2 regions of the Streptomyces sp. NPDC058052 genome follow, and region 2 is predicted to be linked to the other one. Evidence: predicted binding sites of a transcription regulator. Region 2 holds the regulator's gene; the other holds the start of a gene.

Region 1 (14,192 bases), on a different contig from region 2:
CCAGGTCGGCCTCGTTCCGCTTCGGGATGACCACCGTGGTGATCCCGGCCCGGTGCGCGGCGAGCAGCTTCTGCTTCAGGCCGCCGATGGGCAGGACCCGGCCGGTGAGGGAGACCTCGCCGGTCATGGCCACGTCGGTGCGGACGGTACGGCCGCTGAGCAGCGAGGCCAGCGCGGTCGTCATGGTGATGCCCGCGCTCGGGCCGTCCTTCGGGACCGCGCCCGCCGGGAAGTGGATGTGCACGCCCCGGTCCTTCAGACCGGTCACGGGCAGCTCCAGCTCCGCGCCGTGCGAGCGGAGGAAGGAGAGCGCGATCTGCGCGGACTCCTTCATCACGTCGCCCAGCTGGCCGGTGAGGGTCAGCCCCGCGGCGCCGGTCTCCGGGTCGGCGAGGGACGCCTCGACGAAGAGGACGTCGCCGCCGGCGCCGGTGACCGCGAGGCCGGTGGCCACGCCGGGGACGGCGGTACGCCGCTCGGCCGGGTCCTGGGCGGACTCGGGCACGTGGTGCGGGCGTCCGATGAGGCCCCGCAGGTCCTCGGGGGTGATGGTGAACGGCAGCTCGCGGTCGCCGAGTTCGTGCTGGGCCGCGACCTTGCGGAGCAGCCGGGCGACGGCCCGCTCCAGGGTGCGGACGCCGGCCTCCCGGGTGTACTCGCCGGCCAGCTTCCGCAGCGCGGCCTCGTCCAGGGTCACCTCGTCGGCGCCCAGGCCGGCCCGCTCCAGCTGCCGGGGCAGCAGGTGGTCGCGGGCGATGACGACCTTCTCGTCCTCGGTGTAGCCGTCGAGACGGACCAGCTCCATGCGGTCGAGCAGGGCCTCGGGAATGGCCTCCAGGACGTTGGCCGTGGCCAGGAAGACCACGTCGCTCAGGTCGAGTTCGACCTCCAGGTAGTGGTCGCGGAAGGTGTGGTTCTGCGCCGGGTCGAGGACTTCGAGCAGGGCCGCGGCGGGGTCGCCGCGGAAGTCGGAGCCGACCTTGTCGATCTCGTCGAGGAGCACCACCGGGTTCATGGACCCGGCCTCCTTGATCGCGCGGACGATCCGGCCGGGCAGGGCGCCCACGTACGTCCGCCGGTGGCCACGGATCTCGGCCTCGTCCCGGACGCCGCCGAGGGCGACGCGCACGAACTTCCGGCCCATCGCGTGGGCGACGGACTCGCCGAGGGAGGTCTTGCCGACGCCGGGCGGGCCGACGAGCGCGAGCACCGCGCCGCCGCGCCGTCCGCCGACGACGCCGAGTCCGCGCTCGGAGCGCCGCTTGCGCACGGCCAGGTACTCGGTGATGCGCTCCTTCACGTCCTCCAGGCCGGCGTGCTCGGCGTCCAGGACGGCCTTGGCGCCCTGGATGTCGTACCGGTCCTCGGTCCGCTCGTTCCACGGCAGTTCGAGGACGGTGTCGAGCCAGGTCCGGATCCAGGAGCCCTCGGGCGACTGGTCGCTGGACCGCTCCAGCTTGTCGACCTCCTTGAGCGCGGCCTCGCGGACGGACTCGGGCAGCTCGGCGGCCTCCACGCGGGCGCGGTAGTCGTCCGACTCCTCGCCGTCCTTCTCGCCGTTCAGCTCGCGCAGCTCCTTGCGGACGGCTTCGAGCTGGCGGCGGAGGAGGAACTCGCGCTGCTGCTTGTCGACGCCCTCCTGGACGTCCTTGGCGATGGTCTCGGCCACGTCCTGCTCGGCGAGGTGCTCGCGGAGCTGGGCGGTGGCGAGCTTGAGGCGGGCGACCGGGTCGGCGGTCTCCAGGAGGGCGACCTTCTGCTCGACGGTGAGGAAGGGCGAGTACCCGGAGTTGTCGGCGAGCGCGCCGACGCCGTCGATCTGCTGGACGCGGTCGACGACCTGCCAGGCGCCGCGCTTCTTCAGCCAGCTGGTGGCGAGCGCCTTGTACTCCTTGACCAGTTCGGCCACGGAGCCGGGCAGCGGTTCGGGGACGGTCTCCTCGACCACGGTCCCCTCGACCCACAGCGCCGCTCCGGGTCCGGTCGTCCCGGCCCCGATCCGCACGCGTCCGATGCCGCGGATCAGGGCGCCCGGATCCCCGTCGGCGAGGCGTCCCACCTGCTCGACGATCCCGAGCACACCGGTCCCGGCGTACGTCCCGTCCACCCGCGGCACCAGGAGCACCCGCGGCTTCCCGGTCCCGCCGCGGGCCGCGGCCTGGGCCGCCTCGACGGCGGCCCGCACGTCGTTGTCCGACAGATCGAGCGGCACGACCATCCCGGGCAGCACGACCTCGTCGTCGAGCGGCAGCACGGGCAGAGTGAGCGGCACGGACGGCTTGGACTCAGAAGCCATGATCTCCCCTTCGGCAGTCAAGTTGAGCTATGCCGACTCAATGCATGTGAGCGCGGGAATGTTCCCCCACCCCTGTTCGCTCTGAGCGATCACCCGGCCCCGCCCCCGCGGAGGCGGGAGCGTGGCCCCCGCGGAGGCGGGAGCGTGGCCCCGTGGACGTGGACGCGTTCCTGGCCCGCCCCCCTGGTGGCACGGGTGGAGACGACCGGGCCGGAGGGCGCGCCGGAACGATCCGCTTCACCCCGGACCGGCCGCCGCGGCCGCGGGACTTCTTCTGGTGACGGCACCTGCCGCGTTCCGGCTGCGCGGGGGCGTGCGGGCGGGCATGCTCGGGCGCATGGAGAGTGCGGAGCGCAAGCGCGGGCGCGCGTGGGGCGCGGTGCCGGCGGTGGTGGCGGCCCTGGTCGTCGGAGTGAGCGGATGCGCCGACGCCGACGTCCCGGTCCCGTCGGACGGGGCCCGGAGCGGGAGCACGGCGAGCGCGGGGACCACACCCGGCCCCGGCGCCTCCGCGACCACGCCGGCGCCGACGCACACGAACTCGGCGGGTACGCCCACGGCTTCGCGCACGGCCCCGCCTGGGGAGGCGTCGACGGCGGACCCCCGGTCCGCGGCCGTGCTCGTCGAGGTCGTGGTGAACGGCGGCATCGCCGGGGTGACCAACCAGCTCGTGGTGCGCGAGGACGGGAGCTGGACCGTCAGCTCCCGGGACAAGGAGTCGCGCACCGGCCGGATGACCGCCGCCGAACTGGCCGGACTGCGCGCCGCGCTGGAGGACCCCGCCTACGCGCGCGTGCCCGGACGCCCGAGCGGACCGACGGTCGCCGACGGGTTCCAGTACTTCGTGACGTACGACCACCGGCTCGTCGTCGCGGGCGACGGCGACCGGCCCGCGGCCCTCCAGCGCGTCTTCGACGCCCTCCCCGAAGGCGGCCCCCCGACCTCTCCGTGACGCCGGTCCCCGCGCCCGCGAACCGCGCGGGGCCCGCCGCGCGATAGAGAGGGTGTGAGACTGTCACGCCCCGCACGGGGAGGCCCCTCCGGGGGCGAGGGGGAGGACCCGGCCGACGACGCCACGCTGCTGCGCGCCGTCGCACGTGGCGACACCGAGGCCCTGGCGCTGCTCCACGACCGGCACGCCGGCTGGCTGTACGCCCGGCTCGCCCGCCGCTGCCCGGACGAGGAGACGGTCCGGGAGGTCCTCCAGGACACCTTCGTCACCGTCTGGCGCTCCGCCGGCGGCCACCGGGGCCGCGGCGAGGCCGGCGGCTGGCTGTGGGTGATCGCCGCCCGCCGGCTGGTCGACGCCCAGCGGGCCCGGGCCCGCGCCGGCCGCGCCGAACCCGCCGGGGCCGTACCGCCCGGACCGCTGCCCGCCGTCCCCTCCGCCGAGGAACGGGTCCTCGCGGGGCTGGAGTACGGGGACGTGGGCGCCGCGCTGGACCGGATCTCGCCCGAGCTGGCCGAGGTGCTGCGGGCGACCGTCGTGGACGGGCTCACCACCCGCGAGGCCGCCCGGCTGCTCGGCATCCCCGAGGGCACCGTCAAGACCCGTGCCCAGCGCGCCCGGCGCGAACTGCGCGCCGCCCTCGCGCACCTTCCGCAGGGCCCGCACCCCCTGGGAGGCACCGCGTGACGACCCCTCCCGCCCCGTGGCACGTGTCCGCCGCGCTGGCGGCCCGGTACGCCGAGGGCTCGGCGCCCGAGCCGGACGCCTGGTCGCTGGAGAAGCACGTCGAGTCCTGCGGGCCCTGCGCGGCCCGCGTCTCGGCCGCCGTCCGCGCGACGTCCCCCGCCGGCCCCGTCCTGGAGACGCTCCGGGCCGACCTCCTCCGCGCGGTGGGCCACCGGGAACCGGCGGCCGTCCCGCACCCGGCTCCGGAGCACCGCCGCCCCGCGCGCGCGTGGGTCCCCTTCGTCCGGCTGTGGTGGGCCGTCGGGCCCGCCCTGCGCGGTTCGTGGCTGGCGGCGCTGGCGCTGGTGCTCGGGGCGGCGTTCGCGCTGTCGCACGGCGCCGGGCTCCCGGCCGGCCGCACCTGGCTGCTCGCCGCCGCGCCCGTCCTGCCGCTCGCCGGGGTCGCCGTCTCGTACGGCCCGCGCACGGACCCGCTCCACGAGATCGCCGCGTCCACCCCGGCCGGCGGCCTGCGCCTGCTGCTCACCCGCACGGTCGCCGTCCTCACCGTGTGCGTACCGCCGCTCACCGCCGCCGGGGCGCTGCTGCCGCCCGCCGCGGGGCTGCCGGGGGCGGCGGCCTGGCTGGCTCCGGGCCTGGCGCTCACCGTGGGCACCCTCGCGCTCGGCTCCTTCGTCGGGTGCCGGGCGGCCGCGGCGACCCTGGGCGGCGGCTGGCTGCTCGCCGTCACGGGGCCGCTGCTCGGGCCGGCCGGACCCGCCTCCGTACCCCTTCCGTACGCCGCCGGTCCGGCCGCGCAGGCCGGCTGGGCGGCCGCCGCGCTGGCCGGGACGGCCCTGCTGGCGCTGCGGCGCCGTTCCTTCGACCTCCTGGAGCCCCGGTGACCCCACCGCGTCCGACGACCGTGGCCGTGACCGGCCTGACCGTCCGGCACCGCCGTACCCGCACGCCCGCGCTCGACGGCCTCGACCTGCGGCTCTCCCCCGGCGTCCTGGGCCTGCTCGGCCCCAACGGCGCCGGGAAGACGTCCCTCGTCCGGGTCCTCGCGACCGTCGCCGCGCCGTCGGCCGGCCGGGTCGAGCTGCTCGACCGGGACGCCGGCGACCCGCGCGGGCGGACCGCGATACGGCGCCGGCTCGGCTACCTCCCGCAGGAGTTCGGGCACTATCCGGCGTTCACCGTGCGGGAGTTCGTGGCGTACGTGGCCTGGCTGAAGGAGCTGCCGGCCGACCGGGTCCCGGCGGCCGTGGAACGCGCGGTGGCCCGCGTCGGACTCGCCGACCGGATCGACGCCCGGCTGCGGACGCTCTCGGGCGGCATGGTCCGCCGCGCGGGCATCGCCCAGGCGATCGTGAACGAGCCGGAGCTGCTGCTCCTCGACGAGCCGACGGCCGGCCTCGACCCGGAACAGCGCGTGGAGTTCCGGGCGTTGCTGCGCGACCTGGGCACCGACGCGACGGTGGTGGTCTCCACCCACCTGGTCGAGGACGTGGCCGCCGCCTGCACGGAGGTCGCCCTCCTGGAGGCGGGCCGGCTCGCCTTCCGGGGCACGACGGACGACCTCACGGCGCTGGGCGCGGACGCACCGGCCGACGACCCGACGGCCAACGCCATCGAGCGCGGCTACACGGCCGCGCTGCGCTCCCACCGCGCGCGGGCGGGGGCGGCCCGATGACGGCCCCGGCGCCCGCCCCGCCGCGCGACGGCGCCGGCCGGACCGCGCGGTCCGCGCCCGGCCCGCTCCGCACCGAGCTGCGCCGGGGTCTCGGGCCGTGGACGGGCGCAGCGATCGTGGTCACGATGCTGGTCACGATGTACGCCAAGGCCCCGGAGTGGCAGATCCGCTGGCAGGACGCGGAGAACCTGCTCCACCCGCTCGCGGGGCTGCTGTGCGGGCCGCTCGCGATGGCGGCGGGCTGCCTCCAGGGCGGCCGGGACCGGCGGCTGGGCACCGAGGACCTGTGGGCGTCGGTACCCCGGTCCCCGCTGCCGCGGCTCACGGTGGCGGCGGCCCCGTCGGCGCTGTGGCCGGCCGCCGCGGTGCTGCTCGGCGACGCCGGGGTGCTGCTGGCGGTGTGGCCGTACGCCTCCTGGGGCCGGCCCGCGCTCGCCCCGCTGCTGGCGGACGCGGTGGCGGTGGGCGCGATGGGGCTCGTCGGGCACGTGGTGGGGCGGGTGGTGCGGTGGCGGCTGACGGCACCGCTGCTGGCCGTGGCCGGCTACACCGGCTTCGCCTACGCGGACTTCACCTCCGCGTCCGCGCGCTGGCTGCTCCCGAGCGCCCAGTTCTCGGCGGCCGAGTACCGGCAGGTGTGGTGGTACGCGCCCGCGTCGGCCGCGTGGACGGCCGGCCTGGCGCTGGCCTTCCTCCTCGCGTACGGGCTCCGCTCCTCCCGGGCGCGTCTCCTCGCGCTCGTGCCGCTGACGGTGGCGGCCTGCGCGGCGGCGGCGATCCTGCGGCTCCCCGCGGACGGCGGGCCCTGGCGGATCGATCCGGCGGCGGTCCGCCCGGTCTGCGACGACGGCACGCCCCGGGTGTGCGTGGTCGCCCTGGACGCCCGGCTGCTGCCGGCCCTGACGGAGACCCTGGAGCCGGTGAACGAACGGCTCCGGGGGCTGCCGGGCGCCCCCGCCCGCTGGGCGGTGGGAAGGATGGAGGAGGAGCCGGGGGACGTAACCCTTCTGGACATCGCCCAGGACGTCGTCCGGAACCGGATCGAGGACCCGGCCCTCTACCGTCACTACGCGGTGATGCAGCTGTTCTCGAAGGAGTGCCGGGAGGGCGACCTGACGGGGCCGCACGCGGAGCGGGCGATGGACATCCACCTCGCGGTCGCCCAATGGCTCGCCCCCTCCCCGCCCGGTTACGGCCCCCATGCCCCCGGCACCCGGGCGCACCTGGACCGGCTGCGGGCGAAGTCCCCGGCCGAGCAGCGCGCGTACCTCGTCCGGTACCTCGCGGCGAACGGCTGCCGTCCCGGCGAGGTGCCCGTCCCGTGAGGCTCTACCTGCGCTCCCGCGCGGTGCCGGGCACGCTCGCCGTGCTCCTGGCGGCGGTCGCCGCGGTGTGGGTGCTCGCGCCGGAGGAAGGGTCCCCCCACGCGCGCGTGCCCGTGCTGATGGCGCCGCTGCTGGTGGCGGCGGCGATCGGGGCCTCGCTGCACACGCCGAGCGACGAGCTGGACCGGACGGCGGTACGGCCCTGGTGGCCGCTGCGCCTCGGGCACGTCCTGGTGCCGGTCGCGCTGGCCGCGGGCCTGTTCGCCCTCGTGCTGCCGGGGCATCCGGCGGAGTTCGGCGCGCCCGCCGCCGTACGCAACACCCTCGGCCTCACCGGCCTGACGGCCGGAGCGGCGGCGCTGGCCGGAGCCCGGGCGAGCTGGCTTCCCCCGGTGACGTACACGGCGGCGGTCTACCTGACACCGCCGGACGCGGGCGCGGCGGCCTGGTGGGGGTGGGCGCTCCGGCCGGCCCCGGAGGGCGCGGCCTGGACGGTGGCCGGCGCGCTCCTGTGCGCGGGAACGGTCCTGTTCGCCTGGCGCGGCCCCTGGCCGGGGAGGGGTTAGGGCTCGGCCGGGGGCCGATCACCTGGGACCGCGCCTACGGGACCCCGGTCGACGCCCGCCGCGGGCTGAAGGCGGTCCAGCGGTACGTGGAGCGCGACGCGCCGCGCCCCTGGCGTCTGGCGGCGCCCCAGCGTCATCCCGTGACTCCAGAACGTGTTTGTCCCGGCCGCCCGTGCTCGGCGAGGATGGCCGGGACGACGCGTAGCGCACGACGAGACATGGAGTGACCGCCCATGAACAACCCCGTCACCCTCGACCGCCGCGAGGGCCCCTACGGCGAGGTCGTCCTGCGGCGCCGGGACGCCGGCGCCCGCACCGACTTCGAGATCATCGCCAACGGCACCTTCCTGATGGACACCTCCGACGGACGCTCCGAGCGTCTGCTCGTCGACGCGGCGATGGAGGCGCTGCCCGAGCCCGCGCGCGCGGGCGCGTCCGTCCTGATCGGCGGCCTCGGCGTCGGTTTCTCCCTCGCCCACGCCGCCGCCGACCCCCGCTGGGGCCGGATCGCGGTGGTCGAGCGGGAGGAGGCCATCATCGACTGGCACCGGAGCGGCCCGCTCGCGTCGCTCTCGGGGCGCGCCCTGGCCGACGAACGGACCGTGATCCTGCACACGGACCTCGTGGCGTACCTGGAGACGTCCCCGGACACCTATGACGCGCTGTGCCTGGACATCGACAACGGTCCCGACTGGACGGTCACCGAGGACAACGAATCCCTTTACGGCGCAAGGGGGTTGGCGTCCTGCGCGGCACGGTTGAACCCCGGCGGGGTGCTCGCCGTGTGGTCGGCGCGGCCGTCCGGCGATTTCGAGGAGTCCTTGCGGAATGCCGGATTCAACGGGGTACGGACGGAAGAGATCCCCGTTGCCCGGGGCGTCCCGGACGTGGTCCACCTCGGCGTCCGGCCTGCGTAGCCGGGACGCCGCCGGTACCTCTAGGCTGCTGCACCGACATCGGCGACGCGAGGCGGGGCAATGGAGCAGACACACACCACTCACCAGGGTGCGGCGACTCCGGGGGCCCAGCGGCGCGTCCTGGTCGTCGAGGACGACCCGACGATCGTGGAGGCGATCTCCGCCCGGCTGCGCGCGGAGGGCTTCCTGGTCCAGACGGCCACCGACGGCCCGGCGGCCGTGGAGGCGGCCGAGGCGTGGCAGCCGGACCTCATGGTGCTCGACGTGATGCTGCCCGGCTTCGACGGCCTGGAGGTCTGCCGCCGGGTGCAGGCGCAGCGCCCGGTGCCGGTGCTGATGCTCACCGCGCGGGACGACGAGACCGACATGCTGGTCGGGCTCGGCGTGGGCGCCGACGACTACATGACGAAGCCTTTCTCCATGCGCGAGCTGGCCGCCCGGGTGCACGTGCTGCTGCGCCGGGTGGAGCGTGCGGCGCTCGCCGCCGTGACCCCGCGCAGCGGGATCCTGCGCCTGGGCGAGCTGGAGATCGACCACGCGCAGCGCCGGGTCCGGGTGCGGGCGGAGGACGTGCACCTGACACCGACCGAGTTCGACCTGCTGGTCTGTCTGGCCAACACCCCGCGCGCGGTGCTCTCCCGGGAGCAGTTGCTGGCGGAGGTGTGGGACTGGGCGGACGCCTCCGGCACCCGGACCGTGGACAGCCACATCAAGGCGCTGCGCCGGAAGATCGGCGCCGAGCGGATCCGCACGGTGCACGGGGTCGGGTACGCGCTGGAGACCCCGGCGTCGTGAGCCTGCCGGGGCGGCGCACCGGACGGTCCCGGCGCCGGATCGTGATCTCGATCAAGACGAAGCTGGGCGCGCTGGTCGTCGGCGCGGTGCTGCTGACCTCCGGCCTGGCGCTGGTGGCGATCCGCACGTCCACCGAGTTCCGGTACATCACGATCTTCGCGATGATCGCGACGCTGCTGATCACGCAGTTCGTGGCGCAGTCGCTGACGGCTCCGCTGGACGAGATGAACACGGTGGCGGGGTCGATCTCGCGCGGTGACTTCTCGCGGCGGGTGCGGGGCGCGGACCGGCGCGACGAACTGGGCGACCTGGCGTCGACGATCAACCGGATGGCGGACGACCTGGAGGCGGTGGACCGGCACCGCAAGGAGCTGGTCGCCAATGTCTCGCACGAGCTGCGCACGCCGATCGCGGCGCTGCGGGCGGTGCTGGAGAACGTGGTCGACGGGGTCTCGGAGGCGGATCCGGAGACGATGCGGTCGGCGCTGAAGCAGACCGAGCGGCTGGGCCGGCTGGTGGAGACGCTGCTCGACCTGTCGCGGCTCGACAACGGTGTCGTACAGCTCCGGGCGCGCCGTTTCGAGGTGTGGCCGTATCTGTCCGGGGTGCTGCGGGAGGCGAATCTGGCCGCCGCGCAGCGCGGGCTCCCGTCGACGTCGGGTCTGCACCGGCGTACGGACGTGCATCTGCACCTGGACGTGTCGCCGTCCGACCTGACGGCGTACGCGGACGTGGAGCGGCTGCACCAGGTGATGGCGAACCTGATCGACAACGCGGTGAAGCACTCCCCGCCGCACGGGCGGGTGACGGTGCGGGCCCGGCGCGGTCCGTACCCGGAGTCGCTGGAGCTGGTGGTCCAGGACGAGGGTCCGGGCATCCCCGAGCAGGAGCGGCACAAGGTCTTCGAGCGGTTCAACCGGGGCACGGCCCCGGACCGGCAGGGGCCGGGGAGCGACGGGGGCACCGGTCTGGGGCTGGCGATCGCCCGCTGGGCGGTGGATCTCCACGGTGGCGGAATCGGCGTGGCCGAATCTTCACGCGGGTGCCGCATCCGCGTCACTCTTCCGGGCAGCCTTCCCCTGCGCGATTGACGTAGGGTTCGAACCGGAAGCGAACGTTCTGCGTGAACAAGGGCAGGACGTGGTCAGGGATGCGGCCGAAGACGGCCGTAGCCGCGCTTTTCCGTACCCTCACACCTGTGGAACCCCGCTTGTTTCCCGCCATTCACGGCGTCGAAACACCCCGTCAAGTGTGACTTGCGCGACGTTGGAGTGCCCGGCCTGCACGTCCCGGCCGGACAGGCGTAGCCTTTATTTCCGCTGTCCATCACCTTGCGAAGCGGAAGAGGGCGGTTGCCGCCGTGTCGTCTCAGTCCCCCAGTACCCCGAGCTCCCCGGCCGACCAAGACGGGCGTGGCGTGAGCCCCGCAGCCGCCTTCGGTGCCAACGAGTGGCTCGTCGACGAGATCTACCAGCAGTACCTCCAGGACCCGAATTCGGTCGATCGTGCCTGGTGGGACTTCTTCGCCGACTACAAGCCGGGTGCGGCGGAGACCCCGTCCGCCCCGGCCGCCACCACGACGGCCGCGCCCTCGGCGCAGCAGGCGGGCCCCGCACAGGCCGCACCTGCCGCTCCGGCCGCCGCCGTGCCCGCCCCGGCCCCGGCGCCCGTCGCCACTCCGGCCGCGGCACCGGCGAAGCCCGCCGCGGCCGCTCCGGCCGCCGTGAAGCCGGCCCCGGCCGCCGCTCCGGCGCCCGTCAAGGCCGCGCCGGCCGCCGAGGCGCCCGCCGGCCCCGAGCTGATCACGCTCCGTGGCCCGGCCGCCGCGGTCGCGAAGAACATGAACGCCTCGCTGGAGGTGCCGACGGCCACGTCCGTCCGCGCCGTCCCGGTGAAGCTGCTCTTCGACAACCGGATCGTCATCAACAACCACCTGAAGCGCGCCCGGGGCGGGAAGATCTCCTTCACCCACCTCATCGGCTACGCCATGGTGCAGGCGATCAAGGCCATGCCGTCCATGAACTACTCCTTCGCGGAGAAGGACGGCAAGCCGACCCTGGTCAAGCCGGAGCACGTGAACTTCGGTCTCGCCATCGACCTGGTGAAGCCGAACGGCGACCGCCAGCTCGTCGTCGCGGGCATCAAGAAGGCCGAGACGCTCAACTTCTTCGAGTTCTGGCAGGCGTACGAGGACATCGTCAAGCGCGCCCGCGTGGGCAAGCTGACGATGGAGGACTTCTCCGGCGTCACCGTCTCCCTGACCAACCCCGGCGGCCTCGGCACGGTCCACTCCGTGCCGCGTCTGATGCCCGGGCAGTCGGTCATCATGGGCGTCGGCTCGATGGACTACCCGGCCGAGTTCCAGGGCACCTCCCAGGACACCCTGAACAAGCTGGGCATCTCCAAGGTCATGACCCTGACCTCGACCTACGACCACCGGGTCATCCAGGGTGCCGCCTCCGGCGAGTTCCTGCGGATCGTCGCGAACCTCCTCCTCGGCGAGAACGAGTTCTACGACGAGATCTTCAAGTCGCTGCGGATCCCCTACGAGCCGGTCCGCTGGCTCAAGGACATCGACGCGTCGCACGACGACGACGTCACGAAGGCCGCCCGCGTCTTCGAGCTGATCCACTCCTACCGGGTCCGCGGCCACGTCATGGCCGACACCGACCCGCTGGAGTACAAGCAGCGCAAGCACCCCGACCTGGACATCACCGAGCACGGCCTCACCCTGTGGGACCTGGAGCGCGAGTTCGCGGTCGGCGGCTTCGCCGGCAAGTCGATGATGAAGCTCCGCGACATCCTCGGCGTCCTGCGCGACTCGTACTGCCGCACCACCGGCATCGAGTTCATGCACATCCAGGACCCGAAGCAGCGCAAGTGGATCCAGGACCGCGTCGAGCGTCCCCACGCGCGCGTGGAGCGCGAGGAGCAGCTCCGCATCCTCCGCCGCCTGAACGCGGCCGAGGCGTTCGAGACCTTCCTGCAGACGAAGTACGTCGGCCAGAAGCGCTTCTCCCTGGAGGGCGGCGAGTCCGTCATCCCGCTGCTCGACGCGGTCATCGACTCCGCCGCCGAGTCCCGCCTGGACGAGGTCGTCATCGGCATGGCCCACCGCGGCCGCCTCAACGTCCTCGCGAACATCGTGGGCAAGTCGTACGCGCAGATCTTCCGCGAGTTCGAGGGCAACCTCGACCCGAAGTCGATGCACGGCTCCGGCGACGTGAAGTACCACCTGGGCGCCGAGGGCACCTTCACCGGTCTCGACGGCGAGGAGATCAAGGTCTCCCTGGTCGCCAACCCCTCCCACCTGGAGGCGGTCGACCCGGTCCTGGAGGGTGTCGTCCGCGCCAAGCAGGACGTCATCAACAAGGGCGGCACGGACTTCACGGTCCTGCCGGTGGCCCTGCACGGCGACGCGGCCTTCGCGGGCCAGGGCGTGGTGGCCGAGACCCTGAACATGTCGCAGCTGCGCGGCTACCGCACCGGCGGCACGGTCCACATCGTCATCAACAACCAGGTCGGCTTCACGGCGGCTCCCGAGTCGTCCCGCTCCTCCATGTACGCCACCGACGTGGCCCGCATGATCGAGGCGCCGATCTTCCACGTGAACGGCGACGACCCGGAGGCCGTGGTCCGCGTCGCGCGGCTCGCCTTCGAGTTCCGCCAGACGTTCAACAAGGACGTCGTGATCGACCTCATCTGCTACCGCCGCCGCGGTCACAACGAGGGCGACAACCCGTCGTTCACCAACCCGCAGATGTACAACCTGATCGACAAGAAGCGTTCGGTGCGCAAGCTGTACACCGAGTCGCTCATCGGTCGCGGCGACATCACCCTCGAAGAGGCGGAGCAGTCGCTCCAGGACTTCCAGGGCCAGCTGGAGAAGGTCTTCGCGGAGGTCCGCGAGGCCACCGCCGCCCCGGCGGCGACGACCGTCCCGGACGCCCAGGCCGAGTTCCCGGTCGCCGTCACCACCGCGGTCTCCCAGGAGGTCGTGAAGCGGATCGCCGAGTCGCAGGTCAGCATCCCGGAGCGGGTCACCGTCCACTCCCGCCTGCTGCCGCAGCTCCAGCGCCGCGCGGCGTCGATCGACGACGGCACCATCGACTGGGGCTTCGGCGAGACCCTCGCCATCGGCTCCCTGCTGATGGAGGGCACCCCGGTCCGCCTGTCGGGCCAGGACACCCGCCGCGGCACCTTCGGCCAGCGCCACGCGGTCCTGGTCGACCAGGAGACCGGCGAGGACTACACCCCGCTGCTCTACCTGGCCGAGGACCAGGCCCACTTCAACGTCTACGACTCGCTGCTCAGCGAGTACGCGGCGATGGGCTTCGAGTACGGCTACTCGCTGGCCCGCCCCAGCTCCCTGGTGGTCTGGGAGGCCCAGTTCGGCGACTTCGTCAACGGCGCGCAGACCGTCGTCGACGAGTTCATCTCCTCGGCCGAGCAGAAGTGGGGCCAGACCTCCGGCGTCACGCTGCTCCTGCCCCATGGCTACGAGGGCCAGGGCCCGGACCACTCGTCCGCGCGCCCGGAGCGCTTCCTCCAGATGTGCGCCCAGGACAACATGACGGTCGCCATGCCGACGCTGCCGTCGAACTACTTCCACCTGCTGCGCTGGCAGGTCCACAACCCGCACCACAAGCCGCTCATCGTCTTCACCCCGAAGTCGATGCTGCGTCTGAAGGCCGCGGCGTCCAAGGTGGAGGAGTTCACCACCGGTGGCTTCCGCCCGGTGATCGGCGACTCGACCGTGAACCCGGCCGACGTCCGCAAGGTCGTCTTCTGCGCCGGCAAGGTCTACTACGACCTGGAGGCCGAGCGCCAGAAGCGCGGCGACACGGAGACCGCGATCATCCGTCTGGAGCGCCTGTACCCGCTGCCGGGTGCCGAGCTCCAGGCCGAGATCGCCAAGTACCCGAACGCGGCGAAGTACATCTGGGCGCAGGAGGAGCCGGCGAACCAGGGTGCGTGGCCGT
Region 2 (14,192 bases):
GGGGTCGCCGGCCCGGCCCGACCGGCCGGTGCCGACGGACCGGCCCGGCGCACGCTGTATGAGCGACATCAGCAGCGGGATCTCCGCGCCGATCAGCACCCCGATGGCGAGCGAGAAGGCCACCAGGACCCACCGCGATTCGCCGAACCAGGCGAAGCAGGCGTACAGCACCAGGGCCGAGGTGCCGCCGATGAGCGCGAGCGCGCCCTCGACCAGGCCGAAGCCGACGGCGGCACGGCAGCGCAGCCGCTTGGCGAGGAGCGAGCCCAGGCCCATCGCGAAGACCATCACGGAGAGCACGACGGACGCCTGCGTGACCGAGTCGCCGATCAAGTACGAGGCGAGGGCGACGAGTTCGAGCTCGTAGACGAGACCGCAGGCGGCGCAGACGAAGACGACGGCGAGGACCGGCCACCGCACCGTGTCGCGCGGCCGCGGCGGCGGTCGGCGTCGCACCCTCGTGGGTGGCAGGGTCACGGTCGGCTCGATCATGCCCGTAACGCTACGTCACGACCCCTTCGCCCCTTGTCACCCACACGAGTGCATCTGGGGCTCTTGGGGGTGCATTCAGAGCGTGGCGGGCATACGGGCGCCGATCCTGGTGCGGGTGACCACGAGCTGGCCTTCCTGCGGGTAGGCGTGCCAGGTCCGCCAGCGCACCTGGCCCTCGTGACGCTGCGCCAGCATCGCGGTGAAGGCGTGCGGCGAACCGGGGAACGTCCCGGCCAGGCCGTGGGGGTGGTCGGCGACCAGCGCGAGCAGCTCGGAGGCCCGGCCCGCGAAGGAGCCCTGGGTGAGCGTCTCGACGCGGGCCGCGAATTCGTACTCCCATTCGCCGATCCGCTTGGAGACGCCGAGCGGCAGCGGGGTGCTGCTGCCCGGCATGCAGGCGACGGTCTCGGAGCAGCTGCGGCCCTCCTCCTCCAGGAGGACCTGGTGGGAGGCGCCCAGCAGCCGCAACTGGAGTTTGGCGCCGGAGAGTTCGAGATCGAGCACGGCGAGCGCGGGCAGCGGCTCGCGGCCCAGCGCCCAGGCCAGGTCGGCCGCGCGGGTGTCGGTGTAGGAGGTCTTCAGGGTGGTGAGCATGGGTCGGCTCCGCAAACACGGTTTGGCGGGTGGGCCGGGGGCGCCCCGGAGAGGGTTTCAGCGGGAGTGGGGGTATCGCCGACTCGGGTCCACACACGGTCCGAGGGCTGTCTCTGACAGGAGCGAGGGAACCACGTGTGCCGGACGACTCGCAGCGTTTTTACCCAACTTGCCGTAGTTTCCATCCCCTTCGGGGACCCCACAGTTCACTTGTTCAAGCGGATTCGATCGCCGGACGACCGGCAGGAGCGCTCAGGACGCCAATCCCGCACCACACCGCGGCCGTTGTCCCAACCGTCCCGTCAGTCACCCCCGCCACCACCGCCACAGCCGCCGCCCCCGCAGCTCGAACCGCACGAGCTCGATCCGCCGCAGCCGCTCCCCCCGTCGGACCAGCCGCCGCGCCGCCGCTTCCGCCCGCCGCCCGTGGCACCCGAGACGATCATGCCGACGATCACCGCACCGATGACCGCGAAGACCAGGAACTCCATGGCCGTCCTCCCCCGTCCGGCGGCTCCCTGCCGCCTCTGCCCCGGGGATTCCCGGCCCGCTCACCGCCCAAAGCGCACTTGAGCAAGTCCAGAGCTTCGGCCCAGGATGACCGGCATGACACGACCGCTGCTCAACCGCCGGCTCGCGGAGTTCGGGACCACGATCTTCGCCGAGATGTCCGCGCTCGCCGCCAGGACCGGGTCGATCAACCTCGGCCAGGGCTTCCCCGACACCGACGGCCCCGAGGAGGTGCGCGAGGCGGCCGTACGGGCCCTGCGCGACGGCCACGGCAACCAGTACCCGCCCGGCCCCGGCGTCCCCGAGCTGCGCACCGCGATCGCCGACCACCAGCGCGCCCGCTACGGCCTGGAGTACGACCCCGACACCGAGGTCCTGGTCACGGCCGGCGCCACCGAGGCCATCGCCGCGGCCCTGCTCGCCCTGGTCGAGCCCGGCGACGAGGTCGTCGCCCTGGAGCCGTACTACGACTCGTACGCGGCCTGTGTCGCGATGGCCGGCGGCACCCGCGTCCCGGTCACCCTCCGGCCCCACGAGGGCCGCTACGTCCTCGACCTCGACGAGCTGCGGGCCGCCGTCACCCCCCGGACCCGCCTGATCCTCCTCAACACCCCGCACAACCCCACCGGCACCGTCCTCACCCCCGCCGAGCTCACCGCCGTCGCCGAGCTGGCCGTCGAGCGGGACCTCCTCGTCGTCACCGACGAGGTCTACGAGCACCTGGTCTTCGACGGTGCCGCCCATGTGCCGATCGCGACCCTCCCCGGCATGCGGGAGCGGACCGTCACCATCGGCTCAGCCGGCAAGACGTACTCCTTCACCGGCTGGAAGGTCGGCTGGACCACCGCGAGCCGCGAGCTGACGGCGGCCGTCCGCTCGGCCAAGCAGTTCCTCACCTACGTCTCCTCCGGCCCGTTCCAGTACGCCGTCGCCGAGGCCCTCCGCCTCCCCGACGCCTACTACGACGGGCTGCGCGCCGACCTCCAGGCCAAGCGGGACCTGCTGAGCGACGGGCTCGCGGAGGCCGGCTTCGAGGTCTACCGGCCGCGGGGGACGTACTTCGTCACCACCGACATCCGGCCCCTCGGCTCCGGCGACGGCTTCGCGTTCTGCCGCTCGCTGCCCGAGCGGGCCGGCGTCGTCGCCATCCCGAACGCCGTCTTCTACGACCACCGCGAGGCCGGCGCGCCCTTCGTCCGCTTCGCCTTCTGCAAGCGGACCGAGGTCCTCCAGGAGGCGGTCGACCGGCTCAAGCGGCTGGCCTGAGACGCCGGAAGCCGGGTCCCCCGCGGGGGACCCGGCTCCTGTGCGGTCGGTCGCGGCGGGGCTGTCAGCCCTCTTCGCCGTCCTCGGTCTTCTCCTCCGGGGAGGCCAGACCGAACTGCTCGACGATCCACTTGTCGAACTCGATGGAGGCGCGGACCCAGCTCACCGTGGAGGAGACGAAGTGCTCCAGGGCGACGCCGGTGCCGATCAGCATCTGCGCCTCACCGATGAGGCGGAGGGTGGCGGAGCCGTCCTCCTCCTCGTGCAGGTGGGTGTAGACCTTGGGCCACAGGGTGCGGCGGTTCCAGTCGTCGATCGCGTCGAGGATCCTGGCGCGGTCGTCGGCCGCGTGCGGACGGTCGTAGAACGTGCGCACCGAGAACACCTGCTGCTCGTTCTCGCCGCGGAACATGAAGTACGTGCGGAAGTCCTCCCACGGCGCCGCGAGGTCACCCTCGTCGTCGACGACGTACTTCAGCTCCATCTGCTCCAGGAGCTGCTTCACGAGGTCCTGGTCGGGGACGACGGGGCCCGCCGGTCCTGCCTGGGGCTGGGGCTGTCCCCCGAAATTCGGAATCGAGGACGGGTCGATGCTCACCGTGAATTTCCCTTCGTACGGATGTTGCCATCCTCCCCCATCCCGGCCGGTCCGTGGCAACCCCGTGCCGCTCAGAACAGGCCGAGCTTGCGGATGAGGGCCCGATCCAGGTCCCTCGGCCCGTCGGCGTCGAGCGCGCCCCGGAACGCGCCGAAGCGCGCGGCCGGGCCGACGGAGTGGATCCGGCCGGTCAGGACGCGCGTCGGTCCGCCGCCGGACTCGATCACCGGACGGCAGATCGTCGGGGCGGCGCTCGTCGACGTCGTCGCGACCGTGACCCATCGAGGTCGCGATGACGTCGACGAGCGGATCACCCTCTCGCACCACGCATTACAGGGCGGCGGGCCCGACGATCAGGCCGTCCTCGAAGCGGTCCACGCGGACGGTGTCGCCGTCGCGGACCTCGCCGGCCAGGATCTCCTTGGCGAGCCGGTCCCCGATGGCCGTCTGGATGAGGCGGCGCAGCGGCCGGGCGCCGTACGCCGGGTCGTTGCCCTCCTCGGCCAGCCACTCCAGGGCCTCCGGGGTGACGTCCAGGGTGAGCCGGCGGTCGGCGAGCCGCTTGGCGAGCCGGTCGATCTGGAGGCGCGCGATGCGGCCCAGCTCGGCCCGGTCGAGCGCCGAGAAGACCACCAGGTCGTCGAGGCGGTTCAGGAACTCGGGCTTGAAGCTGGCCCGGACGACCTCCAGGACCTGCTGCTTCTTCTCCTCGTCGCTGGTCAGCGGCTCCACCAGGTACTGGCTGCCCAGGTTCGAGGTGAGGATCAGGATGGTGTTGCGGAAGTCCACGGTCCGGCCCTGGCCGTCGGTGAGCCGGCCGTCGTCGAGGACCTGGAGCAGGATGTCGAAGACCTCCGGGTGCGCCTTCTCCACCTCGTCGAGGAGCACGACGCTGTACGGGCGGCGGCGGACGGCCTCGGTGAGCTGGCCGCCCTCCTCGTAGCCGACGTAGCCGGGGGGCGCGCCGACCAGACGGGCCACCGAGTGCTTCTCGGAGTACTCCGACATGTCGATGCGGACCATGGCCCGCTCGTCGTCGAAGAGGAAGTCGGCGAGCGCCTTCGCCAGCTCGGTCTTGCCGACGCCGGTGGGACCGAGGAAGAGGAAGGAGCCGGTGGGCCGGTCGGGGTCGGCGATCCCGGCGCGGGTGCGGCGCACCGCGTCGGAGACGGCCCGGACGGCCTCGGACTGGCCGATGAGCCGGCGGCCCAGCTCGTCCTCCATACGGAGCAGCTTCTGCGTCTCGCCCTCCAGGAGGCGCCCGGCGGGGATGCCGGTCCAGGCGCCGACGACGTCGGCGATGTCGTCGGGGCCGACCTCCTCCTTGACCATGGTGTCCTTCTGGACCTCGCGCTCGGCCTCGGTGGCCTCCGCCAGCTCGCGCTCCAGGGTCGGGATCTCGCCGTAGAGCAGCTTGGAGGCGGTGTCGAAGTCGCCGTCGCGCTGGGCGCGCTCCGCCCGGCCGCGGGTCTCGTCGAGCCGTTCCTTCAGCTCGCCGACCCGGTTGAGGGACTGCTTCTCCTTCTCCCAGCGGGCGGTGAGGCCGCGCAGCTCCTCCTCGCGGTCGGCGAGGTCGCGGCGGAGCTTCTCCAGGCGCTGGACGCTGGCCGGGTCGGTCTCCTTGGCGAGGGCCAGCTCCTCCATGCGGAGCCGGTCGACGGAGCGCTGGAGCTCGTCGATCTCGACCGGGGAGGAGTCGATCTCCATGCGGAGCCGGGAGGCGGCCTCGTCGACGAGGTCGATGGCCTTGTCGGGGAGGAAGCGGGAGGTGATGTACCGGTCGGAGAGGGTCGCGGCGGCCACCAGGGCGGAGTCGTTGATCTGCACCTTGTGGTGGGCCTCGTACCGGCCCTTGAGGCCGCGGAGGATGGCGACGGTGTCCTCGACGGACGGCTCGGCGACCAGGACCTGCTGGAAGCGGCGCTCCAGGGCGGGGTCCTTCTCGATCCGCTCGCGGTACTCGTCGAGGGTGGTCGCGCCGACCATGCGGAGCTCGCCGCGGGCCAGCATCGGCTTCAGCATGTTGCCGGCGTCCATCGCGGAGTCGCCGCCGGCGCCCGCGCCGACGACGGTGTGCAGCTCGTCGATGAAGGTGATGATCTGGCCGTCGCTCTCCTTGATCTCGGAGAGGACGGTCTTCAGCCGCTCCTCGAACTCGCCGCGGTACTTCGCGCCGGCGACCATCGCGCCGAGGTCCAGGGAGACCAGCCGCTTGTTCCGCAGCGACTCGGGGACGTCGCCCTTCACGATCCGCTGGGCGAGGCCCTCGACGACGGCGGTCTTGCCGACGCCGGGCTCGCCGATGAGGACCGGGTTGTTCTTGGTCCGGCGGGAGAGGACCTGGACGACGCGGCGGATCTCGTGGTCGCGTCCGATCACCGGGTCGAGCTTGCCCTCGCGGGCGGCGGCGGTGAAGTCGGTCCCGAACTTCTCCAGGGCCTTGTACGAGCCCTCCGGGTCGGCGGTGGTCACGCGGCGGCCTCCCCGGGCCTTCTCGAAGGCGTCCTGGAGCCGGCGGGCGGTCGCGCCCTGCTGGTCGAGGACCTGGCCGGCCTGTCCGCCCTTGGCGGCGAGGCCGATGAGCAGGTGCTCCGTGGACAGGAACTCGTCGCCGAGCTTCTTCGCGCGGTCGGCGGCGTCGGCGATGACGGCGAGCAGCTCGCGGTTGGGCTGCGGGGGCGCGACGGTCGCGCCGGTCACGCTGGGCAGGGCGGCGAGCAGCCGCTCCGCGCCGGCGCGGACGGCGGCCTGGTCGGCCTCGACGGCGGCGAGCAGGTCGGTGATGTTCTCGTTGTCCTGACCCGCCAGCAGCGCGAGAAGAAGATGGGCCGGGGTCAGGTCGGCGTGGCCCTGGGACACGGCGCGGCTGCTCGCCGCGTTCAGCGCGTCCCGGCTCCTGTTGGTCAGTTCGGCGTCCACGTGCGGGGTCTCCTCCTGGGTGTGGTCCTCTGGTGCCCTGATCTCTACTGACTCATACAGCGTACATAAAGTTGAGTCTATTCCGCTCAAGGTATCGGAGGCCGGCGGAACGGCGGTAGTTTCCGGGCATGGCGACTGACCCGAGGAACCCCACGGACTCGTATCTCAGCTTCTGGCGCGAGTACCACATGAGCACGCTGACCACCCCTCGCCCGGACGGCACCCCGCACGTGGTGGCCGTCGGCGTCACGTACGACCCCGAGAACGGACTGGCCCGGGTCATCACCAACAAGCACAGCCGGAAGGTCGCGAACGTGCTGGCGGCCGGCGCGGACGGGGCGCGGGTCGCGGTCTGCCAGGTCGACAAGGGGCGCTGGGCCACCCTGGAGGGCGTCGCCCGCGTCCGCACCGAGGCGGACACGGTCGCCGACGCGGTGGCCCGCTACGCGGACCGCTACGGGCGCACCCCGACCCCCAACCCGGACCGGGTCGTCATCGAGATCACCCTCACCCGGGCGATGGGCCGCGCCTGAACCCGGGAAACCGGAGAACGGGAGAATGGGAGAACCGGGGAACGGGAAACCCGGGAACCCGGGAACCCGGGAAGCACAACGGCGCCATCGCGTTTCAGGTCCGCGATGGCGCCGTTGTGTGGGGGAAGCACCTGAGCGATCTACAACGACGGGGGCATCGCTCAGGCACTGCGGGGGGTGGCGGTGATGGTCTCGGGCTCGATCAGCTGATGGTCCCGCTGATCGAGATTGACGAAGATCATGCCGTACCGGACGGCACAGCGAATGGGCTGCGGCGCGCCGCGAGGCCGCCTCAGACACCGGTACGCCCGGACGTCCTCGTCCTGTTCCCGTGCGACGACCACAGGTTCTCCGAACAGGGTGACCTTCAGCGAGTCGCCACGGTGGGGGATGGCCGTGACGAGATCGACGAAGTGCCAGCCGGACCGGTAGGCCGAAGCCATCTCCCTGCGGAAGACCCGGTCGTCCGGAGGTACGGTCATGCGCCCGCGCCCTTGGGGGCGATCTCCCAGGAAGGCTCGGAGGGAGACGCGGGCAGGGCGTCGGCGGGCGTACTCTCCCATGAGGGCTCACCCGGCTTCGCCAGCACGGAGTGCGCCGGGGTGCTCTCCCACGAGGGCTCACCGACCCCGGCGAGGGCGCCGAGAGCAGCCGCCGCAACGGCTATGGCGCTAAGTGCACGAACCATCCTGGTCATGGCCGATCTCCACCTCTTTTGATCACTACCTCCCCCGCGCCTAGAACGATGGCTCACGCGCATCCCTTTCCACCACCCAAGCCGGGCATCATGTTCCTGTAATTCATGACCCTGAGGGGGGTGCACATGGGGCGAGAATGCGACATATCCGCTCATAACCACAGTCACGGTGAGCTATGCGACGTGGGGAGGGAGCTGTACGCGGACGCTCTCCGCAAAGGTCGCATCACCCGTTCCGAGGCCGAGGCCGCCCCGTGTCTGACGGACATGGCCCTCCTCCACCCCGACCCGGACGACAGCCAGTGGCTGCACCCGGTGCCCCCCTCGCTCGCGCTCAACCAGCTCATCCGCCCCATCGAGCAGGAGATCCAGGCGCGCCGGCAGCACGCCGTCGCCCTGGCCGACGCCTTCGAGCCGTTCATGGCCATCCACACGCAGGACCCCTCCGCCACCCAGGCGATCACCGTCCTCGAAGGACTCAGCGTCATCAACGCCGCGCTCGACCGGGCCACCGGCGAGTGCGCCGTCGAGCTGCTCACCATCCAGCCGGGCAGCGGACGCCGTCCGGAGACCCTGGAGAAGGCCCTGCGCCGCATGGAGCCCCTGCTCGACCGCGGCATCACCATGCGCACCCTCTACCAGCACACCGCCCGGCACCACCCGGCCACGCTCGCGTACGTGGAACGGGCCGCCCCCTACGGGCTCGCGCTGCGCACCCTGGAGGAGATCGTCGACCGGCTGATCATCGTCGATCGCAAGGTCGCCTTCGTGCCCGCCCGCAGCGACCGCCAGGTCGCCCTCGAACTGCGCCACGAGGGCCTCGTCCAGTACCTCGTCGGCGTCTTCGAGCAGTTCTGGCTGCACGCGGTCCCCTGGGACGAGGAAGTCCCCTACAGCCCCGCCGTCGACGGCATCGGCGGGGTCCAGCGCTCCATCGCCCGCCTCCTCGTCGAAGGCCACGTCGACGAGGCCATCGCCCGCCGGCTCGGCATGAACGTACGGACCTGCCGGGCCCACATCGCCAAGCTCGCCGCCACGCTGGGGAGCGGGAGCCGGGCACAGCTCGGGTACCTGATCGCCCGGTCCGGCATTCTCGAACGGGACAACTGACCACCGTGCACGCACGCATCGCGCTCGACGGCCGCGCCGGCACCCTCCGGGTCTCCGGGGCGGGGCTGCCCGTCGTGGAGCTCGTCCGGACGGCGGGGACGCCGGCCGACGAGCACACCCCCATCGGCACCCGGAAGGCCGCCCGCCTGACGCTCACCGTCGACGGCGCACCCGCCGTGATCCGCCCGTCCCGCGGACGGCTGCTGCGGCGCTCGTACCGGGTCGACGTCCGGGCCGGCGGCTTCCGGTACCGGCTCGTGCCCTGCTCGTACGCCGAGAGCCGGCTGACCCGGGACGGGCGGCGGATCGGCACCCTGGACTCCAGCGGCGACGGACGGGTGACCGACGAGTGGGACGCAGGACCCACTCCGCTGGACCTCGCCGTCGGCACCGCGCTGGCCGCCGCGTTCGGCACCGGCGCCGCGCCCTGGTGGGAGACGCTCGGCGACATCGTCAGCGAACTCGTCGCCCCCTGAACGCGCGCGAGGGCCCCTTCCCGCCCGGGAAGGGGCCCTCGCGCGCTCGCTCAGTCGCCGCGCTTCGGCGCCGGACGCCAGACCACCAGCGCGCTGGTCTGCTGGACGTCCTGGTACGGGACCAGGTCCCGCCGGTAGGAGGCGTGCACCTGGGCCTCGCGCTGCCGCATCGCGGCCGCCGCGCCCTCGACGGCGGTCGAGAGTTCGGCGACGCGGGCCTGGAGCGCCGCGACCTGGTTCTCCAGCTCGATGATCCGCTTGATGCCGGCCAGGTTGATGCCCTCGTCCTGCGACAGCTGCTGCACCTGACGGAGCAGTTCGATGTCGCGGGCCGAGTAGCGGCGGCCCCGGCCGGCCGTGCGGTCCGGGGAGACCAGACCCAGGCGGTCGTACTGGCGCAGCGTCTGCGGGTGCAGACCCGACAGCTGGGCCGCCACCGAGATCACGTACACCGGAGTCTCGTCGGTCAGTTCGTACGCCCTGCCGCCGAATCCGGACTGTCGCCTTCGTCCTTCCACCGCGTCACGCTCCCTTCGCCGCCTGGAACAGCTCCGCCCTGGGGTCCGCGTCGGCGGTCGCCGTCCGGTACTGCTCCAGGGCCTCGCGGGCCTTGTCGTCCAGCTCGCTGGGCACCGCGACCTCCACCGTCACCAGCAGATCGCCGCGGGTGCCGTCCTTGCGGACCGCTCCCTTCCCGCGGGCGCGCATGGTCCGGCCGTTCGGCGTGCCCGCGGGCAGCTTGAGCGTGACCGCGGGGCCGCCGAGGGTCGGCACCTTGATGTCGCCGCCGAGCGCCGCCTCCGTGTAGGAGACCGGCACGGTGAGGGTGAGGTTGTCGTCCTTGCGGCCGAAGACCGGGTGGGCGTCGACGTGCACCACGACGAACAGGTCGCCGTTGGGCCCGCCGCGCTCGCCCGGGGCGCCCTTGCCGCGCAGCCGGATCTTCTGGCCGTCGGAGACGCCCGCCGGGATCCTGACCTGCATGGTCCGCGAGGACTTGGCCCGGCCGGAGCCCTTGCAGACCTCGCAGGGGTCCTCGGCGATCAGGCCGCGGCCCTTGCAGTCCACGCACGGGTCGGTGAGCGAGAAGCCGCCGCCGCTGCCGCGCGAGACCTGGCCGGTGCCGACGCAGGTCGGGCACACCCGGGGGGTGCCGTTCTTGTCGCCGGTGCCGGAGCAGGCCGTGCACGGCTGCTGGCTGGACATCCGCAGCGGCACCGTGGCGCCCTCGATGGCCTCGGTGAAGCTGAGCGTCACCTCGGACTCGATGTCCTGGCCGCGGCGGGGCTGGGTGCGGGCACCCGTACCGCCGCCGCGGTTGAACAGTCCGCCGAAGACGTCCCCGAGTCCGCCCCCGCCGCCGCCGAAGCCACCGGCTCCGCCTTGGGCACCGCCGCCGAAGAGATCCCCCAGGTCGAAGTTGAACGAGCCGCCGCCCCCGGGAGCGCCGGCCCGGAAGCCGCCGTTCCCGAAGAGGGCGCGCGCCTCGTCGTACTCCTTGCGCTTCTTGGGGTCGCCGAGGACGTCGTTCGCCTCGGAGATCTCCTTGAAACGCTCCTCCGCCTTGGTGTCACCCTTGTTGGCGTCCGGATGGTTCTCGCGGGCGAGCTTCCGGTACGCCTTCTTGATCTCGGCCTCGGTGGCGTCCTTGGGGACGCCGAGGACCTTGTAGTAGTCCTTCTCGACGAAGTCCTTCGTGCTCATCGACGTCCCTCCTCCCGCACGCGGGTACGGCTGTTACTCGCTGTCCTTCTCGGACGTGTCGGCGTCTTCCGACTCCTCGGCCTTGCCCTGCGCCCCGGGCTGGGGCTCGGCGACGGCCACGCGGGCGGGCCGGATGGTCCGCTCGCCGATCCGGTACCCCGGCTGCAGGATCGCGACGCAGGTCGTCTCGGTGACGTCCGGCGCGTACGAGTGCATCAGGGCCTCGTGGATCGTCGGGTCGAAGGGCTCGCCCTCCTTGCCGAACTGCTGGAGCCCCATCTTGGCGACGACGGTCTCCAGCGACTCGGCGACCGACTTGAAGCCGCCCACGAGCTCGCCGTGGTCCCGGGCCCGGCCGACGTCGTCGAGGACCGGGAGCAGGTCGGACAGGAGGCTCGCCACGGCGATCTCCTTGACCGTGACCCGGTCCCGCTCGACCCGGCGCCGGTAGTTCTGGTACTCGGCCTGGAGCCGCTGGAGGTCCGCGGTGCGCTCGGAGAGCGCGGCACGGGCCTGGTCCAGGGCGGCGGTGAGGCCGGCGTCGGCCGCCGGCGTGCTGTTCGCGTCCCCGGCCGGGGCCGCCGTGTCCTCGGTGGACTCGGCGGCCTCGGCGGCGTCGCCGGAGGGGACGTCGGGCTTCTCCTCGAAGCCCGGGGTCTCCTCGCTCACGCCTGACCGTCCTTCTTGGGCTCGTCGTCGACGATCTCGGCGTCGACCACGTCGTCGTCGGCCTTGGCCTCACCGGCGGGGGCGCCGGCCTGCGCGGCCTGGGCGTCCGCGTACATCGCCTGGCCGAGCTTCTGCGAGACGGCGGCCAGCTTCTCGGTGGCGGTGCGGATCTCGGCGGAGTCCTCGCCCTTCAGCTTCTCCCGCAGGTCGGCGAGAGATGCCTCGACCTCGGTCTTCACGTCGCCCGGGACCTTGTCCTCGTTGTCCTTGAGGAACTTCTCGGTCTGGTAGGCGAGCTGCTCGCCCTGGTTGCGGGACTCGGCGGCCTCGCGGCGGCGGTGGTCCTCCTCCGCGTACTGCTCGGCCTCCTGGCGCATCCGGTCGACCTCGTCCTTCGGCAGCGAGGAGCCGCCGGTGACGGTCATCTTCTGCTCCTTGCCCGTGCCCAGGTCCTTCGCGGTCACGTGCATGATGCCGTTGGCGTCGATGTCGAAGGCGACCTCGATCTGCGGGACGCCGCGCGGGGCCGGCGGGAGGCCGGTCAGCTCGAACATGCCGAGCTTCTTGTTGTACGCCGCGATCTCGCGCTCGCCCTGGTAGACCTGGATCTGCACGGACGGCTGGTTGTCCTCGGCCGTCGTGAAGATCTCGGACCGCTTGGTCGGGATCGTGGTGTTGCGCTCGATGAGCTTGGTCATGATGCCGCCCTTGGTCTCGATGCCGAGGGACAGCGGGGTGACGTCGAGGAGCAGGACGTCCTTGACCTCGCCCTTGAGGACACCGGCCTGGAGGGCGGCGCCGATGGCGACGACCTCGTCCGGGTTCACGCCCTTGTTGGCCTCGTTGCCACCGGTCAGCTCCTTGACGAGCTCGGCGACGGCCGGCATGCGGGTCGAGCCGCCGACCAGGACCACGTGGTCGATCTCGGAGAGGGCGATGCCCGCGTCCTTGATGACGTTGTGGAACGGGACCTTGCAGCGCTCCAGCAGGTCCGAGGTGAGCTGCTGGAACTGGGCGCGCGTGAGCTTCTCGTCCAGGTGCAGCGGGCCCTCGGCGGAGGCCGTGATGTAGGGCAGGTTGATGGAGGTCTCGGTCGAGGACGAGAGCTCGATCTTCGCCTTCTCGGCGGCCTCGCGCAGACGCTGGAGGGCCATCTTGTCGAGCGCCAGGTCGACGCCGTGACCGTTCTTGAACTGGGTCACCAGGTAGTCGACGACGCGCTGGTCCCAGTCGTCGCCACCGAGGTGGTTGTCACCGTTGGTGGCCTTCACCTCGACGACGCCGTCGCCGATCTCCAGGAGGGACACGTCGAAGGTGCCGCCACCGAGGTCGAAGACGAGGATCGTCTGGTCGTCCTTGTCGAGGCCGTAGGCCAGGGCGGCCGCGGTCGGCTCGTTGACGATGCGCAGGACGTTGAGGCCCGCGATCTCACCGGCCTCCTTGGTGGCCTGGCGCTCGGAGTCGTTGAAGTACGCCGGGACGGTGATGACCGCGTCGACGACCTTCTCGCCCAGGTACGCCTCGGCGTCGCGCTTCAGCTTCTGCAGGATGAAGGCGCTCATCTGCTGCGGGTTGAAGCTCTTGCCGTCGATCTCGATCTTCCAGTCGGTGCCCATGTGGCGCTTGACCGACCGGATGGTCCTGTCGACGTTGGTGACGGCCTGGCGCTTGGCCACCTCGCCGACGAGCACCTCGCCGTTCTTGGCGAAGGCGACGACGGACGGCGTGGTCCTGGCGCCCTCCGCGTTCGTGATGACGGTGGGCTCGCCGCCTTCCAGAACGCTGACGACGGAGTTAGTCGTGCCCAGGTCGATGCCGACCGCACGTGCCATTTCGATTCCTCCAGCTGACTGACTTGAGTGGAACTGACTCAAGGATGCATGACGGGACGCACGACGTCAACAGAGCTGAGTCGAGGCGACTCAACTCTCCGTCGGCCCCTTCACTCAAAGAGACGCGGGAAGCGCGTCGCTCCCTGACGCGCGACGCGAGAAATGGCAGAGTCCTGGTGCCCCGTGTCGGGCAAAGCGGGCATATTCCACGAACATCCCATGATCTCAGTCGGAGGGGTCCGGGGCATGACGGCGAACCGTACGCACCACACGCACCGCGGGCTGGACCTCAAGCGCGCCTTCGACCTGCTGGGGGGCGCGGCGCTGCTGCTGGTGCTCTCCCCCCTCCTCGCCGCCGTCGCCCTCTCGCTCGCCCTGGGCGGCCAGGCCCCCGGCGGCACCCCGCTGCTGCGCCGCCGCACGGTGGCGGGCCGGGACGGCCGCCCCTTCACCATGCTGACCTTCCGCACCAGGAGCCCGCTGGCCGCGCTGCCGCTGCTGCTGCACGTCGTCCGGGGCGAGATGTCGCTCGTCGGCCCCTGCCCGCTCTCGCCCACCCACCGGGAGTGCACCGGCGAGGCCCGGCGCCGGCTCTCCGTGCGCCCGGGGCTGACCGGACCCTGGCAGATCAGCGACCGCTCCGACCTGCCCTGGGAGGAGCGGGAGCTCCTCGACCTCCACTATGTGGACCACCACTGGCTCGGCATGGACCTGGCCGTCCTGGCGCGTACGCTTCCAGCAGTCCGCCGTCGTCGCCTCCGGCGCGCCTCCGCCCGTCCGGCAAGGCTTGCC

Evidence for each region. Region 2 encodes HspR, which represses chaperone genes until heat shock. Its sites were predicted from a motif close to TTGAGNNNNNNNNNCTCAA; they were not measured.
Region 1: the regulator HspR is predicted to act here: its motif matches at 2,319-2,337, upstream of lon (endopeptidase La).

What each region holds. Positions count from the first base shown of each region.
Region 1 covers NZ_JBHVRX010000001.1:121,983-136,174, reverse strand. Annotated here, with positions in the region: gene lon (endopeptidase La) at 1-2,296, opposite strand, end outside; gene ACFVU3_RS00790 (hypothetical protein) at 2,634-3,248, shown strand; gene ACFVU3_RS00785 (RNA polymerase sigma factor) at 3,303-3,932, shown strand; gene ACFVU3_RS00780 (zf-HC2 domain-containing protein) at 3,929-4,816, shown strand; gene ACFVU3_RS00775 (ABC transporter ATP-binding protein) at 4,813-5,607, shown strand; gene ACFVU3_RS00770 (hypothetical protein) at 5,604-6,932, shown strand; gene ACFVU3_RS00765 (hypothetical protein) at 6,929-7,498, shown strand; gene ACFVU3_RS00760 (spermidine synthase) at 7,732-8,415, shown strand; gene ACFVU3_RS00755 (response regulator transcription factor) at 8,476-9,210, shown strand; gene ACFVU3_RS00750 (ATP-binding protein) at 9,207-10,301, shown strand; gene ACFVU3_RS00745 (multifunctional oxoglutarate decarboxylase/oxoglutarate dehydrogenase thiamine pyrophosphate-binding subunit/dihydrolipoyllysine-residue succinyltransferase subunit) at 10,571-14,192, shown strand, end outside.
Region 2 covers NZ_JBHVRX010000005.1:149,235-163,426, reverse strand. Annotated here, with positions in the region: gene ACFVU3_RS09605 (polyamine aminopropyltransferase) at 1-492, opposite strand, end outside; gene ACFVU3_RS09600 (DUF2617 family protein) at 568-1,086, opposite strand; gene ACFVU3_RS09595 (hypothetical protein) at 1,389-1,577, opposite strand; gene ACFVU3_RS09590 (pyridoxal phosphate-dependent aminotransferase) at 1,684-2,862, shown strand; gene ACFVU3_RS09585 (YbjN domain-containing protein) at 2,927-3,460, opposite strand; gene ACFVU3_RS09580 (hypothetical protein) at 3,532-3,687, opposite strand; gene clpB (ATP-dependent chaperone ClpB) at 3,791-6,379, opposite strand; gene ACFVU3_RS09570 (pyridoxamine 5'-phosphate oxidase family protein) at 6,508-6,912, shown strand; gene ACFVU3_RS09565 (hypothetical protein) at 7,074-7,394, opposite strand; gene ACFVU3_RS09560 (helix-turn-helix transcriptional regulator) at 7,715-8,719, shown strand; gene ACFVU3_RS09555 (hypothetical protein) at 8,725-9,195, shown strand; gene ACFVU3_RS09550 (heat shock protein transcriptional repressor HspR) at 9,246-9,713, opposite strand; gene dnaJ (molecular chaperone DnaJ) at 9,718-10,899, opposite strand; gene grpE (nucleotide exchange factor GrpE) at 10,933-11,568, opposite strand; gene dnaK (molecular chaperone DnaK) at 11,565-13,400, opposite strand; gene ACFVU3_RS09530 (sugar transferase) at 13,647-14,192, shown strand, end outside.